2 regions of the Pseudomonas sp. NPDC087358 genome follow, and region 1 is predicted to be linked to the other one. Evidence: predicted binding sites of a transcription regulator. Region 1 holds the regulator's gene; the other holds the start of a gene.

Region 1 (3,417 bases):
TTGCCTTCGTCGAAGCATTCGCACGCCAGACCCACAGCCACTTTCACATAGAACTCAGTATCTAGAATCTAGAAGCCAAGGCTCGATAGCAGATCGTCTACATCATCCTGACCGGATACGACGTCTTCACGTTTATCGGCATGAATCTGCGGACCTTCACCCTTGGAATGAAGTTTTTCTTCTTCTTTCTGCTTACGGAACAGTTCCTGGTCGTGCTCGATCCCGGCGAAGCGATCCACCTGGCTTGCCATCAGCACCAGCTTGAGCAGGTTGCTTTCGACTTCGGTCACCAGTGTGGTCACGCGCTTGATCACCTGACCGGTAAGGTCCTGGTAATCCTGAGCCAACAGAATGTCGTTCAGGTGGCTGGCGACCTCATGGGTCTCTTTTTCGCTGCGCGTCAGAAAACCATCGACGCGACGAGCCAGGTCCCGGAACTCTTCGGCACCGATCTCGCGACGCATGAAGCGACCCCAATCGACGCTTAGCGCCTTGGCGTCGGCGCTCAGGCCGTTCATCAGCGGCGTGCTCTGTTCCACCAGATCCATCGTGCGGTTGGCCGCACCCTCCGTCAGCCTGACAACATACGACAGGCGCTCGGTGGCATCGGTGATCTGGGACACTTCTTCGGCTTGCGGCATGTGCGGGTCAATCTGAAAATTGACGATCGCACTGTGCAGTTCACGCGTCAGCTTGCCAACTTCCTGATACAGGCCGCGATCGCGGGTCTGATTGAGCTCATGGATAAGTTGCACGGCCTCGCCGAACTTGCCTTTTTCGAGGCTGTCGACCAGTTCTTGCGCGTGTTTCTTCAGGGTCGACTCAAAGTCACCCATCGTCGAATCTTTGGAATCCATAGCGCCCTCGCAGCGGACATCAGCTATTGACGCGCTCGAATATCTTCTCGATCTTCTCTTTGAGCACCTGGGCGGTGAAAGGCTTCACCACGTAGCCGTTAACGCCGGCCTGAGCTGCTTCGATGATCTGCTCGCGCTTGGCTTCGGCGGTCACCATCAGCACCGGCAGGCTGCGCAGACGCTCGTCGGCACGCACCTGACGCAGCAGGTCGATGCCAGACATGCCAGGCATGTTCCAGTCAGTCACCAGAAAGTCAAAAGCGCCGCTCTGCAGCATCGGCAATGCGGTGGTACCGTCATCCGCTTCGGCCGTGTTGGTGAACCCAAGGTCACGCAACAGGTTTTTTATGATCCGCCGCATCGTTGAGAAGTCATCAACGATGAGGATTTTCATGTTCTTGTCCAATTCGACCTCCAAGCAGTCTTTAACGCGCCCAGCACCTGGACGCGCGTTCAATCAATACCGGCACAACACACCGGTTACACGAAAACGAGGGGGTCTTTCGAAGAAACCGGGCATGAGCACAGCGGAACCGGACCTGTTGAAGACCTGATTCGACCGGCTCCTGCCTTGTCACTTTTGCGTTCCCACACATCTTGCAAGCCGGTCTTGCATCCAGCACGCAGACACCACGGTCTGCGCCCGATGCATCAACGCGCCCGCCACTCTCCCAACCGTCCCCGCAGGCGTGCGGCACACTGGCTGTGCAGCTGGCTGACCCGCGACTCGCTGACACCCAGGACCTCACCGATTTCCTTGAGGTTGAGCTCTTCGTCGTAGTACAGCGCCAGCACCAGGCGTTCACGCTCGGGCAGGTTGGCAATGGCGTCCGCCAATGCGCTCTGGAAGCGCTCGTCTTCCAGATCACGTGACGGTTCGAGCGACTGGCTCGCGCCGTCCTCGTGCAGTCCCTCATGCTCGCCGTCCTGCAACAGATCGTCGAAGCTGAACAGGCGACTGCCCAAGGTATCGTTCAAAATCCCGTAATAATCATCGAGACTCAATTGAAGTTCGGCAGCAACCTCGTGATCTTTAGCGTCGCGGCCGGTTTTTGCTTCAATTGCACGAATCGCGTCGCTGACCATGCGTGTGTTGCGGTGAACCGAGCGCGGTGCCCAGTCCCCCTTGCGCACTTCATCGAGCATTGCGCCGCGGATACGAATACCCGCGTAGGTCTCGAAACTCGCACCCTTGGTGGAATCGTATTTGGTCGACACTTCAAGCAGGCCGATCATCCCGGCCTGAATCAGATCTTCGACCTGCACACTCGCCGGCAAACGCGCCAGCAAATGGTAAGCGATGCGCTTGACCAAAGGGGCATAACGCTCGATCAGCTCATACTGGGAATCTTTGGATGATTTGCTGTACATGCGATAGCCGCTTGCTGTCATGACACTGGCCCTGCGCTGGTCTGATGAACCAGGCGTTCAACGAAAAATTCAAGATGACCACGCGGGTTCGCCGGAAGTGGCCAGGTATCGACCTTCTGCGCAATGGCCTTGAACGCCAGCGCGCATTTGGAACGGGGAAACGCTTCATACACCGCACGCTGCTTCTGCACAGCCTTGCGCACGCATTCGTCATACGGCACGGCGCCTACGTATTGCAGGGCCACGTCGAGGAACCGGTCAGTGACCTTGGTCAGCTTGGCGAACAGGTTGCGCCCTTCCTGCGGGCTCTGTGCCATGTTGGCCAGCACCCGGAAGCGGTTCATGCCGTAGTCGCGGTTGAGCAGCTTGATCAAGGCATAGGCGTCGGTAATCGAGGTCGGCTCGTCGCACACCACCAGCAACACTTCCTGGGCGGCGCGGACGAAACTGACCACCGACTCGCCGATCCCGGCAGCGGTGTCGATCACCAGCACATCCAGGTTGTCGCCGATGTCGCTGAACGCCTGAATCAAGCCTGCGTGCTGCGCCGGGGTCAGGTGAACCATGCTCTGGGTGCCGGAAGCCGCCGGTACGATGCGCACGCCGCCCGGCCCCTGCAACAGGACATCGCGCAGCTCGCAGCGACCCTCGATGACGTCCGCCAGGGTGCGTTTGGGGGTCAGCCCCAGCAGTACGTCGACATTGGCCAGACCCAGATCGGCGTCCAGCAACATGACGCGACGCCCAAGCTCGGCCAGGGCCAGCGAGAGGTTCACTGACACGTTGGTCTTGCCTACGCCACCTTTGCCACCGGTGACCGCGATAACCTGTACGGGATGCATGCTGCCCATGTTAATTTTTTACCTTGTCTTGCTCAGACCCAAGCCACATTTCGGGCTGCACGTTCACTGTGTGAACAATGCGTGGCAGACCACCGATGCAGGTATATTCCACTGTCATTTTCCTTAACCTAGCCCGCACGCTTGCCGGGGCTGTGATAAAGATCCGCAAACATGTCCGCCATCGCTTCCTCGCTAGGCTCCTCCTGCATCTGCACACTCACGGCTCGGCTTACGAGCTGGTGTCGACGCGGCAGATGCAGATCATCGGGTATCCGTGGGCCATCAGTCAGATAGGCCACAGGTAATTCGTGTGTCACCGCAAGGCTCAGCACTTCGCCCAGGCTTGC
Region 2 (3,417 bases), on a different contig from region 1:
CACCGCCTTGAGCATTTCGGCCGCCTGCAAGGTGCCGCTGGTGAACAAAGCGGTGATCACAGCGCTCAGGAGCGCAGTCTTTTGCACTGACATGGGGTTCCCTCTTTTTCAAATTATGGTCGGGGCAGTTTTCAACGTGACGGGTGCTGCGTGCTTGTTTCAAGCTGTTATGGGCTGGGCTTATCGATTACCTGTACTGGCACGGATGGCTGCGGTGGCGTTGTTCGATCTGTCACCGCCCGCAGGCTGTGCTGCTACAAGAGTGCAATCGCTTCAACCTGTTTCGAAGCAATCTAGCCCCAGAGCCTAGTGCCACATCCAGAGCTCGACAAATACCTGGATGGTTTTTCCTGATCAGCTTGCGGCCATTTGCCGTCTGGGCCGCAACATCTGGAAGCACACCGGAAAACCGGCGCTGAAGACTTCGACTTACCCTGCGGGTCGAATCGTCAAATCCGTTTCAGGAGGTTTCCCATGAATACCCGTGGCTTGCTCGATCAACTATTGAAATCCGGCCAGGACCTGCTGCAGAACAAGACCGCTGGATCCACCCCTACAGGCTCCCCGGGCCAGGCCAGCCAAGGCGGGTTGAGCGATCTGCTGGGCAAGGCCGGTGCCGGCAACCTGGGTGGTTTTCTTTCAGGGGCAGGCGGCGGCGCGCTGGCAGCCGGCGCCATGGGGCTGCTGCTGGGCAACAAGAGCGCGCGCAAGATCGGTGGCAAGGCGCTGACCTATGGCGGGCTCGCAGCGCTGGGTGTGCTGGCTTACAAAGCCTACGGCAATTGGCAGAGCCACCAGGGACTGGCCCAACAGCCCGCGCCACAGACCGTAGACCGTGTTCCGCCTGCCCAGGTCGAGCAGCACAGCGAGGCGATCCTGCGGGCGTTGGTGGCGGCCGCCAAAGCCGATGGTCATGTCGATGACAATGAGCGGCAGCTGATTGAAGGGGAATTCACGCGTCTGACCGGTGATCAGCAATTACAGCACTGGCTGCATGCCGAATTGAACAAGCCGCTGGACCCGGCCGATGTCGCCCGAGCGGCGCACACCCCCGAGATTGCCGCCGAGATGTACCTGGCCAGCGTGATGATGGTCGATGAGGAGCATTTCATGGAACGGGCGTACCTGGATGAACTGGCCAAGCAGTTGAAGCTTGAGCCAGGCCTCAAAGCGGAACTGGAGAGTCAGGTGCGGCAAGCGCAATGACAGATATCGATCGCTTCTGCCCGCAGGGCGTAGGAGCAAGCTTGCTCGCGATCTGGCGCGAAGCGGCAGAAACCCTGTGACCGGTGTGCGCCTGACACACCGAGTTGCCGGATTTTACTGCCGGTGCCCGGCAGCTCGCGGGGCAAGCCCGCTCCTACGCGCCTCTGGTCAGAATCCAAAGCAGGCGGTGATACATGCCGATCGCTTCTGCCTGCAGGTCATCAGATAGGGATCGTTCCCACGCTCCGCGTGGGAATGCAGCCCGTGAGGCTCTGCGTCACCCAACGGGCGACGCGGAGCGTCTAGCGAGCGGCTACCACGCGGAGCATAGGAGCAATCTTCCCCCTTCATCATGCAACGCTGTCCGCTGCCGATAACGTGTCAGATATTTCTGATATATCTGTGCGTTATCGCGTCATCTATGTCGGAATCGGCCCGGTTAATTGGTAAGGCACTAGGCTATACTCCGCTCGTTTTGGGCCGTCCGTCGGTCCGCTTCTTGAACCCGGTTTCCCCGGTGTTGAACTCTTGAGGGCTGACTGTGAAGAACTGGACGTTGCGTCAACGCATTTTGGCGAGCTTCGCTGTAATCATCGCCATTATGCTGCTGATGGTGATCGTGTCGTATACACGACTGTTGTCGATCCAGAACAGCGAAGAAGCGGTGAGCGACGATGCGTTGCCGGGCGTGTACTTCAGCACGCTGGTGCGCAGTGCCTGGGGGGAGAGTTATATACGCACCCTGGAGCTGATCGGCGAAGGCAAGGCACGTGAGCTCACGCGTGCCGAACAGGATCAGTACATCGACTTCGAGACGCGTCTGCAAAGTCAGATCGACGGCTACAAGAAAACCATCTTCGACGACGCCGATCGCGCCAACTTCAATGTGTTCGAGAAGCAGCGGGAAACCTATACGCGCCTGCTCAATGAAGTGCTCAAGGCTTACCAGGGCGGCGATTACATGGCTGCGCGCACCGAGTTCTACGGCCAGGTCAACCCGATCTGGCTGCAGGGGCGCCGACAGCTCAACGACCTGATCGTGTTCAACAAGGCCGTTGCGGATCAGGCGACGGGCAACATTGCTTCGGCGGTCTTTGCCGCGAAGGTCAGCATGGGCATCTCGCTACTGGTCGCGATCCTGGCGGCCGGTGCCTGCGGGTTGCTGCTGATGCGCACCATTCTGGCGCCCATGAACCGCATCGTGCGGATCCTCGACACCATGCGCACCGGTGACCTGAGCAGTCGTCTCACGCTGGACCGCAACGATGAATTCGGCTCGGTGCAAACCGGTTTCAACGCCATGATCACCGACCTTGCCGCGCTGGTTTCCCAAGCGCAGCGCTCTTCCGTGCAGGTCACCACCTCGGTGACCGAAATCGCCGCCACCTCCAAGCAGCAGCAGGCCACGGCCACCGAAACCGCCGCGACCACCACCGAGATCGGCGCCACCTCGCGGGAGATCGCTGCCACCTCTCGCGATCTGGTCCGGACCATGACCGAAGTGACGTCAGCCGCCGATCAGGCTTCGATTCTCGCAGGCTCCGGCCAACAGGGCCTGGCGCGCATGGAAGACACCATGCATTCGGTGATGGGCGCCGCCGATCTGGTCAATTCCAAGCTGGCGATCCTCAACGAGAAGGCCGGCAACATCAATCAGGTGGTGGTGACCATCGTCAAGGTCGCCGACCAGACCAACCTGCTGTCCCTGAACGCCGCCATCGAAGCTGAAAAAGCCGGTGAGTACGGCCGTGGCTTTGCCGTGGTCGCCACCGAGGTGCGCCGCCTGGCCGATCAGACTGCCGTGGCCACCTACGACATCGAACAGATGGTTCGCGAAATCCAGTCGGCGGTGTCGGCGGGCGTGATGGGCATGGACAAGTTTTCCGAAGAAGTGCGTCGCGGCATGTTCGAAGTGACGCAGGTCGGCGAGCAGCTTTCGCAGATCATTCATCAGGTGCAGGCGCTGGCGCCACGGGTGCTGATGGTCAACGAAGGGATGCAGGCGCAGGCGACCGGCGCCGAACAGATCAATCAGGCGCTGGTGCAATTGGGTGATGCCAGCAGCCAGACCGTGGAGTCCCTGCGTCAGGCCAGCTTTGCCATCGACGAGCTGAGCCAGGTGGCGGTGGGGCTTCGCAGTGGCGTTTCGCGTTTCAAGGTCTGAGCCCAGGCCATGATCGAGCATTCAGCCAAACGCAACGCCGTGGTGGT

The links. The regulator FliA, encoded in region 1, starts transcription of late flagellar genes. The targets are predictions, from matches to a motif close to CTAAAGTTTNNNNNNNNNNNGCCGNTAA.
Region 2: the regulator FliA is predicted to act here: its motif matches at 1,556-1,583, upstream of ACI2KS_RS02485 (methyl-accepting chemotaxis protein).

The regions. Positions count from the first base shown of each region.
Region 1 is NZ_JBJDOA010000003.1:88,611-92,027, reverse strand. Features, by position in the region: gene ACI2KS_RS07275 (protein phosphatase CheZ) at 69-857, opposite strand; gene ACI2KS_RS07270 (chemotaxis response regulator CheY) at 877-1,251, opposite strand; gene fliA (RNA polymerase sigma factor FliA) at 1,509-2,249, opposite strand; gene fleN (flagellar synthesis regulator FleN) at 2,246-3,079, opposite strand; gene flhF (flagellar biosynthesis protein FlhF) at 3,199-3,417, opposite strand, start outside.
Region 2 is NZ_JBJDOA010000001.1:557,162-560,578, reverse strand. Features, by position in the region: gene ydcS (putative ABC transporter substrate-binding protein YdcS) at 1-93, opposite strand, end outside; gene ACI2KS_RS02490 (tellurite resistance TerB family protein) at 475-1,206, shown strand; gene ACI2KS_RS02485 (methyl-accepting chemotaxis protein) at 1,748-3,370, shown strand; gene ACI2KS_RS02480 (chemotaxis protein CheW) at 3,380-3,417, shown strand, end outside.